Regions from separate parts of the Brevibacillus sp. IT-7CA2 genome, predicted to be linked through region 4. Evidence: riboswitches for the same ligand, from Rfam matches in the RefSeq annotation. Region 4 holds a riboswitch; each other region holds the start of a gene.

Region 1 (3,198 bases), on a different contig from region 4:
AAAAGCACGGTAAAGAATGGAATGACGACCACGATGATGATCATGACGACGATGACGATCGTGACGACGACAGAGACTAGTCTCTATCGTTAAGGCCGCTGCTTGTAAGTCTCGACGTACTCCACCAATTGTCTGATGTAATCCCCCAGAATGGGGATCGAAAGAAATTGCGTCAAGAGGGAGCCGAGGAAAGCCAAAACGATAGCAGTACCAATCGTCAATCCCAGACCCCGGGCAAGACCTGCGAGGAAATTGATCCAGAGCAGCTTGCGCGGGGCTGTGTAATTTTGGATCACATCTGCTAGTCGAATATCTTCCAGGAACATCGCAATTTTATGCATCCGCTCATTTACCTTCCGAACTTCCTGAAGCTCTTCAAGTACTTGGTCAATTTGCTGGATAAGGCGGTCTGTAGGCGACAAGCTGTCCATCCCCTTCCATCATTCGATATCGTTACCTACCAGTCTAGGGAAAAAGACCACCAGAATCAAGGTGGAGAGGAAACGTTTGCCTATCAGCTATGTGAAGGGTAAAATGAACGTACAAAACGTTTGTTAGGAGGCTTTAAAATGGCTGAAACTGTTTCCCAATCTCTTTCCGAAGATTTATTCAAGCTCTTGCAAAAGGAGCGTTTTGTTACCTTGGGCACAGTAGACCATGAGTCAGGGGCACCATCGCTCAGCTCCTTGTCCTGGACGTATGCTGTCAGCGCCGATACGATTCGTTTTGCCGTGGATAATCGCTCACGTATTTTGGCTAATATTGCGAAGGAACCACAAATTGTTCTGCATTTGATCGGTGCCGGCTCGTCTTTCGCCATTAATGGTCGTGCTGTCGTCAAAACAGACCGACTGGAAGGTGTTCCGCTCAAGCTGGCCATGGCAGAAATCAAGATTGAGGCTGTTCGTGATATTATGTTTTACGGTTCCCGTATTTCCGTAGAACCACAATATGAAAAGACGTATGACAAAAACGCGGCAGCGAAGCTGGACAATCAAGTTATGACAGCCTTGAAGGATGCAAATTAACGGGTGGAAATAAATTGTTGACAAGGATCCTGCCGATCCTTTAGTATTAGGGTCAATCAAATTGAATAGCAATCTTCTTATCCAGAGCGGCGGAGGGACTGGCCCGATGATGCCCGGCAACCAATCACCTGTATTTTAACAGGGAGATAATGGTGCTAATTCCTGCAGAGTTATCAAACTCTGAAAGATGAGAAGGATTTGCTTACGGTGACGTAAACAAAGCCTTCTTTCAGAGGAAAGGGGGCTTTTTTGATGCCCTCGTACACTATTGGAGGGAGAGAAATAGACATGAAGTTAGAAACGAAATTGATTCAGGCGGGCGTAGGCAGAGACGAAAAAACAGGGGCGGTGAGCTTTCCTGTTTACTATGCAACGGCTTATCGCCATCCTGCCTTGGGCCAGAGCACTGGATATGATTATACACGCACAGCTAATCCTACTCGCACCATTTTGGAGGAGACCATCGCTGAAGCAGAATCAGGAGATACAGGATTTGCTTGCGCCTCCGGAATGGCTGCTGTTCATACCGTCATGGGTTTGTTTTCCCAAGGGGATCATCTGATCGTTTCACTCGATCTGTACGGGGGAACCTATCGATTGTTCGAGCAAGTGCTCTCTCGTTACGGTCTGACGTTTTCGTACGTGGATTTACGTGACATTCGTGCACTCAAAGATGCGATTCGCCCGGATACAAAGGCCATCTTTGTTGAGACACCAACCAATCCGCTCATGCAGATTACCGATATTCGAGCAGTAACACAATTGGCGAAACAGCACGGGCTCCTGACGATTGTAGACAACACATTCTTAACCCCGTATTGTCAACGCCCATTAGAGCTTGGTGCAGATATCGTCTTACATAGTGCAACCAAGTATTTGGCAGGACATAACGATGTGCTGGCTGGACTCATCGTAACAAAAGGGGAAGAGTTGTCGGAAAAAATCCGGTTTTTGCACAATTCGATCGGTGCTGTACTTGGGCCGCAAGATTGTTGGCTTCTCGTTCGCGGGATGAAAACATTGGCATTGCGGATGGAGCGCCATCAATCCAATGCCTTGATTGTAGCGGAAAAGCTGCGTGAGCATCCGGCAGTAGCGGAGGTATTTTATCCAGGTCTGCCAGAGCATCCGGGACATGAGATCCAGGTGAATCAAGCGACTGGGCATAGTGGGATGGTATCGTTCCGCGTATGCGATGCAGAGCAGGTGGGATTGTTCCTGCAAAATCTGCAAATGGTGTCCTTTGCAGAAAGTCTGGGTGGTGTCGAGTCATTGTGTACGTATCCGGCGACGCAGACTCACGCCGATATCCCGCAAGAAGTCAGAGAGCATGTCGGTGTTTGTGATCGATTGTTGCGACTGTCGGTTGGCATCGAGCATCCAGATGATGTCGTAGCCGATTTGTTTCAGGCATTGAATGCTAGTTTGGTCGTAGGGGGGAGTGTACGATGAATTTTGCAACCAAGATCCTCCACGGTTCGACTTGCATTGACCCGTTCACAGGTGCGTCGTCGGTTCCGATTTATCAGGCTTCCACATTTCATCAGGCTGATATCGATCAGCCAGGTACATTCGATTATGCAAGATCAGGCAATCCGACCAGGCAGGCTTTGGAGGACGCCATTGCGTCTCTGGAGGGAGGCGCACGCGGTTTCGCGTTCTCATCTGGCATGGCTGCCATTTCCAGCGTGTTCATGTTGTTTTCAGCTGGAGACCATGTTGTAGTGGCGGAAGATGTATACGGTGGCACGTTTCGGTTTTTGACCAAGGTATTGTCGAGAATGGGCATCTCCGTTACGTTCGTGGATGCAACAGATACAGAAGCCGTTCGTGCGGCCATTACACCGGCAACGAAAGGGGTTTACCTGGAGACCCCCTCCAATCCCACCTTAAAGGTGACAGATATTGCAGCGGTTTCTCGTATAGCGAAGGAGCACGGCTTGCTCGTCATTGTCGATAATACGTTCCTTACCCCGTATTACCAGCGGCCATTGGAGCTTGGCGCAGATGTGGTCATTCATAGTGCAACGAAGTTTATCGGAGGGCATAGCGACGTCGTTGCAGGTCTGGCTGTGACCAGAGAGGCTGCGTTAGGGGAACAGCTCTACTTTATCCAGAATGGCATGGGAGCGATTTTGGGTGTGCAGGACTGCTGGCTCGTGATGCGTGG
Region 2 (3,198 bases), on a different contig from region 4:
TAAAACGCATTGAATCCATTTCTGAGAGTGTCGACATACAAAGTGACGGGCGTATACAGCCGCGTGCAAAAGCGGTGGAGACTGCCCCCTGACAAAAGAAGCCGTGTTTCCAGGTAACTAGAAATACGGCTTTTCTTCATATGATTCCTCTTACTTACGCAGATTCGATAATGGGGAAGCAGCGCACTTCTAAGCCGAAATCATTTTTCAATAGGGACTCGTGCTCTTCACTGATTCCTGTCACGATCAAACCTGCGCGCAAGACGCCTCCCAAGTCGAATTGGACTTTTAGTTTATGCACGTTGACTCCTGCCTGCTGAAGGAAATGCAGGACACGATCTGGCGTAGCAGTATGACATGAGCCCTCAAGGTAACATAGGACGTGTTCTGCCGAGTTTACCGTGCCTCCAGCTTTGTCGGCCGTTTTTTCTTTCCAGGTAGGATGTGGTGTGAATGGCTGTGTCAATAAATAGGCCAAATCCTCCACGACTGCACTTGCTGTAGGGAGCTCTCCTGCCCCTCTTCCTGTAAACAACAAGTCTCCCACGATGTTGCCGGATAGCTGGACAGCATTAAACGCGTCGTGGATTTGTGCCAACGGATGGCTCAGCGGAAGCATGGTTGGTTCAACTGATAGGCGAATTCCTTTCTCAGCTTGATAGGCCTGCGCGATCAGCTTGATCCGGTACCCCAGCTCGCTAGCAATCCGAATGTGACCTGCTGACAAATCTGCAATTCCTCTGCGAACAACATCTGCTAAAGGCAGCGATTCTCCGTAAACAAGCTGTGCCAAGATATACAATTTGTACATAGCATCAAAGCCTTCTACATCCGAACGAGGGTCCGCTTCCGCATAGCCCAGCTCCTGCGCTTGCTTGAGCACCTCCTGGTAAGAGAGCTGCTCTGCCTCCATTTTCGTCAAAATGAAGTTCGTTGTTCCGTTAAGAATACCGCGAACGCCTTGAATATCGTTCGTGCGTAGGAACTGCCGGAGCACGCTCAAGATCGGGATGCCCCCTGCCACACTCGCTTCATAGGCAAGATGCACTTGATGCTGATTTGCCAAATCGACTAGCTCCGTTCCTTTTTTCGCCAGGAGTTCTTTGTTGGCAGTTACTACATGGCAGCCCTTTTCGATCAAAGCACGGACGTAGTCATAGGTAGGTTCTACACCGCCCATGACCTCCACCACGATATCCACATCGCTGCTCAATACATCCTCAAAGTCTGTTGTCAGTAATGCCGGGTCGATATGAACCGCCCGCTCTTTTTCCGAGTCACGCACCAATGCCTTGACGATCTCAATTCGTTTACCCAGACGAGAAGCCAGCTTCTCCTGCTGCGAACGGATCGTTTTGATTACGCCTCCACCCACTGTTCCCAATCCCAATAATCCCACGCGTACCACTTCTACACTCATCCTGACCACCCCATACCCCGAATTTTAGATAAAAAGAAAAGCCATCTTCGATAAGAAGAAGGCTTGTTAGCAGCTACTGCTCCCCTCCTTATCTCCCAGGACGTATATGTCCTGCAGGAATTGGCACCTTGTCACAAAACATGCGTGACGGTTGCCGGGCTTCATCGGGCCAGTCCCTCCACCTCTCTGGATAAAGAAAATATGAAATTGAAAAAAACCTTCTTCGCTAAGAAGAAGGTTCACCTACTAATCGAGTAACCCGCTTCTTATCTTTCGAGACGAAACGTCTCGCAGGAATTGGCACCTTGTCGCAATATGCAACGGTTGCCGGGCTTCATCGGGCCAGACCCTCCACCTCTCTGGATAAGAACTATTTATGCTGTTGAGCTTTATTCTAAGAAATTCCAAGGCAAGCGTCAACAAAATTCTTTCTTTTCTGATTGCAAGCTGATTTGGTCAGGCTTTCAGGTGTAGGTGAACAGGCTTTCTACCTCTTCCATACTGCAGCAAGTGCAATGAAACACGCACTCCTGGCATTCCTCGGGCAGCTCTTTTTCCTCGACATATCCGCACCATTGGCAAATAAAAAGTTGCATCATCGCACACCCTCCTCTTCTTTTATCCTACCCAAAATAAAAAGAGCATTTTCTACTCGACCGTGACGATCGTTAGAAAATGCCAGAAAAGGAGGGACGTACTTGTCTACTCGCTGTTTTTCGCAAGCCATCTCTAACACCTCCCTATCTCCCGTAGGTCTATCAGTGTTGTCGAAACAGGCAGGTCTCCTGACTTTGGGTTCATCATCTAGCGTCGCCTTCCCCGTCTATATTGATAGACCAGTGGCTTATTGGACGCTGACTCCCTCTTACAGTGGCGGGACCGTGTTTTGCGAACATTGTTCGTGGGCCAGGAGCCATTCCTTTCGCCACAAGCCACCCGAATAGCCTGTTAAACTCCCGTTTGCTCCTATAATTCTGTGACATGGCACGATGATGTTCAGTCGATTTTTTCCGTTGGCATTCCCAACTGCCCTCACTGCATTTTCCTTCCCAATTAACGCGGTTAGCTCCGTGTATGTAATCTTGTGCGCATAGGGAATGGTGGTCAATGTGTGCCAGACTGTTTTCTGAAAGTCTGTCCCTTTCATCCACAGGGGAACAGAAAAGGACTGTCTCTTGCCGGAAAAATATTCGTCCAGCTGTTGCCGACAAACGAGGAGAGGCTCTGACCTACCCCAAATACCGATCTTTCAAAATCGTAGTGTGGTGAGCTTCATGTCCAGCAATCACATAGGCCAACGTCCTTGCAGATAGCTTGTTTCCGTTGACAAGTCCTGTACGCAACCACGCTTCTGGAGAGATTCCTCGCACCTGCGCGATGGTGGAAGCCCGCACAGCCTTATACTCTTCCAATAAATCAGAGAGGTCTCTTAGGTGAAAACACCCGTGTTCTACAAAAGCATTTTCATCAAAGCCGACGAGGGGTGTCTGATCTCCTCTCGCGATTCTCAGCAAGCGATAGCTCATGATGCGTTCTGTATCGACGAGATGACCCAAAACCTCTTTTACCGTCCATTTGCCTGGTGCATACCGATAATCCATTTGCTCGGGCGCAAGTGACGAAAATAACGCGACTTGCTTCTCGCCTTGTTGTGTGAGGATCGTTTGCAGCTCCCCCTCAGGTACAAGCCCAATATAATAGTCAAAATAAGCAGCGTATTCATCGCGCTCTGGTCGTCTGAGCATGTATTTCCCACTCCTCGTCATTCATTTTGGATA
Region 3 (3,198 bases), on a different contig from region 4:
AACGGCTACTGACTTGGGAGAGAAAGGATGGGATCGGAAGACTGGATACGGCTTGTTAGATGTCAACAAAGCAGTAAAAACGGCACTTTCTTACGACTTTTTAGAGCCGAATGATTCTTCTTCCAAAGCGAAGGCGTTTCCGATTGAGTCACAAATACGCGGCAATTTGGGTCCAAAAGATACCGTAGATTGGCTGAAGATGGACATCCCTTACGATGGAAAGGTCAGCTTTACGGCTACAGTCACATCGGGTATTTCTTCGGCGATGGCTGCTACCTTTTACCCTGAGAATCGTCAACCGATTACACATTACTTCGGGAATCGAGATATGATAACGGTCCCGGTCAAGGCGGGAAGAATGAACATCCGCTTAATGCGCAATGGAGGCGTCAACAACGCTTTTACATACGTGTTGACGAGTAAATTTTCAATCAACCCTGACCGAAATGAACCGAACGATACACAAGAAACGGCCAGACCACTTGTAGGGAACCAAATCAGTGTGACAGGCAATTTTCATGATGAAGGCGATCAGGATTGGTTCTCTTATTATGTTCGTGAGTACGGGCATTTTGATGTCACTGTTAGCCCTGACAACAAGCGAGTGGATCTGTTGCTGGGTCTTGGTAAACAAGAGCCTGGTCAAAAAGCAGTAGTTTGGGATCCTCTATACGATAATGGGACAAAGGGCAATCCGACAGAGCGGGTCAGTAAAGAGGTGTCTCCGGGTAAATATTACATCCGTGTGAGCGAGTATTCGCGGAATGCAGTCAATGGCGAATACCAGCTGGATTTGGGGTACACGCCAGTAAAAAAAGATTTTAATGAGCCGAATGACACCTATCAAAAAGCGTCTCCGTTAAGCGGTGGGACAGTGATGTCAGGCACAATACCGACAGCTACTGATTCCGACTGGTTCCAATTTACTGTGAATAGTGAATCGTATGTGACGTTCCGAGCGCCGTACATTCCTGTCGATAGCGGCTTTCGTTTCGCGCTCTATAGCGATCGAAACATGAACTATGCGATCGCTTCGACGAATGAGGTAGCGGAGCTGTCTAACCGAGGAAACGATGTTATCGGTTTGCGTTTGCAACCAGGAAAATATTATGTACGCCTTAATAGCGGTACTGCGTTCAAATATGAATCGTACCGACTCACGGTGACGCAGCAGAAATTGATAGGGGGCTATCGCGATATTTCGGACCACTGGGCGCGCTCAGAGATCGTCAGACTTAGCTCTCGCGATATTGTAAATGGGTTTAATGATGCGTCGTTCAAGCCGAATCAGGCAGTGACCCGTGCAGAATTTGCCACGATGCTGCTTAAATCGATGCGTGCGACCGGTTCCAAGGTAGCAACTACCTACACAGGAAAAACGACCTTCCGGGATATGCCAAAGCGGCACTGGGCGTACCACAACCTAGGTGTAGCCTATCAATTGGGAATTTTGAAAGGGTACCCGAGGAATGAAATGAAGCCGGATCAGCCGATATCGCGTGCAGAGATGGCAGTAATGATCGCGCGGGCACGTGATGTTTTGATGTATAACCGTGGTACCTCGAATTATCAGGATGTGCCAACGAGTCATTGGGCTTCTCCTGCTATTGAGGCTTTAACATCTAGAAATTGGGTCAATGGGTACGGTTCTTCCTTTAAACCGAATGGAAGGGCAACTCGCGCCGAGGTAGTTGTGGTACTTTCCAAAGCCTATCAACTATAAGTAAAATTTTTCCTATTGACATCTCTGAAAAAAACAATTATTCTATTATCCGTAATGGATACTCTTATCCAGAGCAGGCGGAGGGACTGGCCCTATGAAGCCCGGCAACCGATCTAGAGCGGTGCTAACCAGCAGAACGGACATCTGTTCTGGCCGATAAGAGGATGAAGGAAGCAAAAAACGCTCAAACCTTTTCCTCCTAAAAGATGGAAAAGGTTTTTTATTTGCGTTTACGTAGATAAAATCCTGACTCGGCTACCACACTATTTGTATGAGGTCAAAGGAGGTATTTTCTCATGGCTTTGCAAAAAGGTCGTCGTCTGTTTACATCCGAATCTGTAACTGAAGGACATCCGGATAAAATTTGTGACCAAATTTCCGACTCCATCTTGGATGCGATCCTGTCCAAAGATCCAAACGCTCGCGTAGCTTGCGAAACTTCCGTAACTACTGGTTTGGTTCTCGTAGCAGGTGAGATCACTACAAACACTTATGTGGATATCCAAAAGCTCGTTCGTGAAACCATTCGTGAAATCGGTTATGACCGTGCGAAATTTGGTTTTGACGCTGACACTTGCGGTGTTATTACTGCAATTGGCGAGCAGTCCGCTGACATTGCACTTGGTGTAGACCAAGCATTGGAAGCACGCGAAGGCAAAATGACTGACGCTGAGATCGAAGCAATTGGTGCTGGTGACCAAGGTTTGATGTTTGGTTTTGCTTGCAATGAAACACCTGAGCTGATGCCACTTCCGATCAGCATGTCCCACCAATTGGCTCGTCGTCTGACTGAAGTACGTAAAAACGGAACACTTGCTTACCTCCGTCCTGACGGAAAAACACAAGTAACCGTTGAGTACGATGGCGACAAACCAGTTCGTATCGATACAATCGTTATTTCTACCCAACATGCTCCTGAAACAACTTTGGAGCAAATCAAGCAAGATCTGGTTGAACAAGTAATCAAACCAGTTGTTCCAGCTGAACTGTTGGACGCTGATACCAAATACTTCATCAACCCAACTGGCCGTTTCGTAATTGGCGGACCACAAGGGGATGCTGGCTTGACTGGCCGCAAAATCATCGTAGATACTTACGGCGGTTATGCTCGTCATGGCGGCGGTGCGTTCTCCGGTAAAGATCCGACAAAAGTTGACCGTTCCGGTGCTTACGCAGCTCGTTATGTAGCGAAAAACATCGTGGCTGCTGGCCTCGCAGACAAATGCGAAGTACAAGTTGCTTACGCAATTGGTGTAGCACAACCAGTTTCCATCGCAGTAGATACTTTCGGTACAGGTACCATTTCCGAAGAAGCTCTGGTGAAATTGGTTCGCAAACACTTCGACCTGCGTCCTGCTGGTATCATCAAGCAGCTCGACCTGCGTCGTCCTATCTACAAACAAACAGCTGCATATGGCCACTTTGGACGTAATGACCTGAATGTTCCTTGGGAGCAAACAGACAAAGCAGAAGTT
Region 4 (3,198 bases):
AGCGGTGCGTATTTATCCAAAGCCAGCTTCAGGTCTTCCACCAGACCATCCTTGGAGCCTTCGACTACATAACGGGCCAAGCGTTCTTCGAGCGTTAACGAGGAGACTTCCACACGGACTTCCTTTTTCTTTTGGCGATAAAATTCGGTGAAGGCCGCCAATGTCTCATCATTTGTCTCGAATAGAAGGGCTTCTGCCAGCTTTCTCTCGCCTTCTGGAATCGAAGCGTAGCGCTCCAGCTTTTCCGTGTTGACGATGGCGTAATCAAGCCCTGCAAGAGTGGTGTGATACAAGAAGACCGCATTCAGCACTTCCCGACCCGCAGGCGGCAAGCCGAAGGAAACGTTACTGACACCCAGAATCGTCTTGCAAGCAGGCATTGCTTGTTTGATCAAACGAATTCCTTCTACGGTTTCCTTTGCAGAGCCGATATATTGTTCATCCCCTGTCCCTACTGGAAAGACGAGTGGATCGAAAATAATATCCTGTGGCTTTATTCCATACTGGTTGACAAGAATGTCGTACGAGCGTTGCGCGACCTCCAGCTTCTTTTCGCGAGTGATAGCCATACCCGCTTCCTCTATCGTTCCAACGACAACAGAGGCACCGAACTTGTGAATAAGCGGAACGACTTCCTCAAATCGCTCCAACCCGTCTTCCAGGTTGATCGAGTTGAGAATGGCCTTCCCTTGCGAATAGCGAAGTCCCAGCTCCATAACCTTGGCATCTGTCGAGTCGATCATGAGGGGCGCTTTTACTTTTTTCACGATGAACTGTAAGAATTTTTCCATATCTTCGTATTCATCACGGTCGGGATCAGCCAAGCATATATCGATGACATGTGCGCCGCGTTTTACTTGGGCCCGGGCAATATCGGATGCTTCTTCATAGTGACCAGCTGCAATCATTTCGCGGAATTTTTTGGAACCGATGACATTGGTCCTCTCCCCTACTAGCAGGGGACGATTGTCATCTTCGACGTACACGACCTCGATCCCGGAGACCGCGCTCAGCGGTTCTACAGCTGCACTGCGCGGCTTGCAGTCTTTCAATGCTTCTGCCATCGCTTGAATATGGTCAGGCGTTGTTCCGCAGCAACCGCCAGCGACGTTTATCCAGCCCTGTTCAGCGAACGCCAGCATTTTCGAGGCAAGTCCCTGTGGCGTTTCATGGTAATGGCCGTTCTCGTCTGGCAAGCCTGCGTTCGGATAACAGCTGACCGCACATTGGGCAATTCCTGACAATGTCCGCAGATGATCACGCATGAACTCCGGACCAGTCGCACAGTTCAGACCAATAGAAACTGGCTTTATATGCTCCAAGGAGATGTAAAACGCCTCGATGTTTTGGCCCGCAAGCGTCGTGCCCATCGGCTCAATCGTACCTGACAGCATCACCGGGATCTCCTGTCCAAGCTCTTCAAAAGCTTTGCGAATCCCGATTCCGCCAGCCTTGACGTTCAACGTATCTTGCGAAGTTTCCAAAAGAAGAACATCGGAGCCACCGAGAATCAGACCTTTTGCCTGACGATAATACGCCTCGACCAGTTCTTCGAAAGTGACACCACCTGTCAACGAAAGGGTTTTGGTCGTAGGTCCCATTGCACCAGCTACAAAACGCGGCCACTCCTCCGTGGAATAGGCATCCACCGCTTCTCTGGCCAAGCGTGCTGCCGCTATATTGATCTCAAGGTCTTTCTCTGGCACATCGTACTCGGCCAAAACGATGGAAGCAGCACCAAACGTATTTGTCTCGACGATGTCTGCGCCCGCCTCTAAATATTTCTCATGAATGGAACGAATCACATCTGGTCTGGTCAGGTTCAGGAGTTCATTACAGCCATCATAGGCTTCACCGCCGAAATCATCAGCAGTCAGGTTCGCCTGTTGAAGCATGGTGCCCATTGCACCGTCCAGAATCAGAATTTTCCGGGAAAGCTGTTCGCGAAAAGTTGGTTTCATTGACGTGCCCCTTTTCTCCCTTGCATCGGCTTATTCTCTGTAATTGGGTAAATAAAATAAAAAAATCCTCTTCTTTGAAAGAAGAGGATTTGTCAGCAGATACGAAAACGCCTGAGACATCCTCTTATCTTTCAAAGCACGTAGCTTTGCTGGAATTGGCACCGGATTTTTACCGGTTGCCGAGGCTTCATCAGGCCAGTCCCTCTGCCTCTCTGGATAAGAGTCGTACACTTGTCATTTAGTTGTTTTGCGAAATGTCTTGAATGTTTGCAAGTATCTTAACACCCCCTTTGTCTCCTCGTCAATTGTGAATTGTCTATTTTTTACTAAGCCTCCCCTCTTACGCGCCCATTTTTGCCTAAGCTGGGCATCCGCCCAGTCCAATATCGGCATTCGTGTATAGACTGGAGTATAACGGAAAGGAGGGGAAACAAAGATGAGTACATCTTTCTGCGGGAACGGATTCTTCGGTGACTGCTTCGCAATCGTGCTCGTGCTGTTTATCCTGTTGGTTATTATCGGGTGCTCGTGTGACGACTGTTAGATAAGTGTTTAAAAAAGGCTATCCCAAAAGCCATCAGGAATGGCTGCGGGATAGCCTTTTTTTCTTGTTAGTCGGCGATGATCTTGCCTGTCACGGCATCGATGGTAACCGTTTTATTTGCCAGCTCTTCGCCGCTCCATGGCACATACGCCAGCTTAGGTTGAGGTAATGGCTTCCTATCTACATCTTTCATCAAATAAACCAGCTTCAAAGGCATGACGCGTAAAAATTCTTGGACAGCCTCGTCTTTGGAGACGATTTTGTAAGATGCTGGCAGTTCAACCAATTCGTGCGTCTCTCGGAAGTTATGAAACTTCGTCACTTTCCCGGTTGACGGGTCAACCGTAACTGAATAAGCCGGATCCGGATTATCATCGTCCAATACAGGAATACCGTCTTTGCTCATAAAATATCGGAATTCCCATTCGCCGGATGACACCGGATTGGCTCCACCTGGCTGTATGACTTGCGCCAATTGGACTTCTGTTACGCCGGGATCTACGTACTTATGCAGGAAAGCGAGTGAAGCCTCTTCCGCTTGCTCACGTTTTACTGTCACTGCCGTATTAGAACGCGGTGTTCCCAGCCCGACGACACTGCCTGTTTCTGCAATGACTTCTACGCCGATATACTTGTCATTTTTATCATTCCATACATATTCCTTGCGGCCATTGCGGTCAATCTGATTCTCTC

What was found. A riboswitch is a leader RNA that binds a small molecule or an ion and turns the genes downstream of it on or off. The one in region 4 is predicted to bind S-adenosylmethionine.
Region 1: linked by a shared signal. The riboswitch ahead of ACM6JA_RS09830 (aminotransferase class I/II-fold pyridoxal phosphate-dependent enzyme) and the one ahead of metH (methionine synthase) in region 4 are both predicted to bind S-adenosylmethionine.
Region 2: linked by a shared signal. The riboswitch ahead of ACM6JA_RS09245 (homoserine dehydrogenase) and the one ahead of metH (methionine synthase) in region 4 are both predicted to bind S-adenosylmethionine.
Region 3: linked by a shared signal. The riboswitch ahead of metK (methionine adenosyltransferase) and the one ahead of metH (methionine synthase) in region 4 are both predicted to bind S-adenosylmethionine.

The regions. Positions count from the first base shown of each region.
Region 1 covers NZ_CATKQT010000011.1:686,024-689,221, reverse strand. Annotated here, with positions in the region: gene ACM6JA_RS09845 (hypothetical protein) at 1-80, shown strand, start outside; gene ACM6JA_RS09840 (DUF5665 domain-containing protein) at 90-431, opposite strand; gene ACM6JA_RS09835 (pyridoxamine 5'-phosphate oxidase family protein) at 570-1,028, shown strand; SAM riboswitch class I at 1,103-1,222, shown strand; gene ACM6JA_RS09830 (aminotransferase class I/II-fold pyridoxal phosphate-dependent enzyme) at 1,317-2,480, shown strand; gene ACM6JA_RS09825 (trans-sulfuration enzyme family protein) at 2,477-3,198, shown strand, end outside.
Region 2 covers NZ_CATKQT010000011.1:565,505-568,702, forward strand. Annotated here, with positions in the region: gene ACM6JA_RS09240 (CapA family protein) at 1-92, shown strand, start outside; gene ACM6JA_RS09245 (homoserine dehydrogenase) at 155-1,420, opposite strand; SAM riboswitch class I at 1,506-1,617, opposite strand; SAM riboswitch class I at 1,684-1,790, opposite strand; gene ACM6JA_RS09250 (hypothetical protein) at 1,885-2,019, opposite strand; cobalamin riboswitch at 2,178-2,384, opposite strand; partial or broken gene ACM6JA_RS09255 (hypothetical protein) at 2,574-2,666, opposite strand; gene ACM6JA_RS09260 (DinB family protein) at 2,650-3,165, opposite strand.
Region 3 covers NZ_CATKQT010000054.1:89,321-92,518, reverse strand. Annotated here, with positions in the region: gene ACM6JA_RS29310 (S8 family peptidase) at 1-1,723, shown strand, start outside; SAM riboswitch class I at 1,785-1,886, shown strand; gene metK (methionine adenosyltransferase) at 2,020-3,198, shown strand, end outside.
Region 4 covers NZ_CATKQT010000022.1:38,701-41,898, reverse strand. Annotated here, with positions in the region: gene metH (methionine synthase) at 1-1,961, opposite strand, end outside; SAM riboswitch class I at 2,083-2,184, opposite strand; gene ACM6JA_RS13080 (YjcZ family sporulation protein) at 2,398-2,505, shown strand; gene ACM6JA_RS13075 (YcdB/YcdC domain-containing protein) at 2,573-3,198, opposite strand, start outside.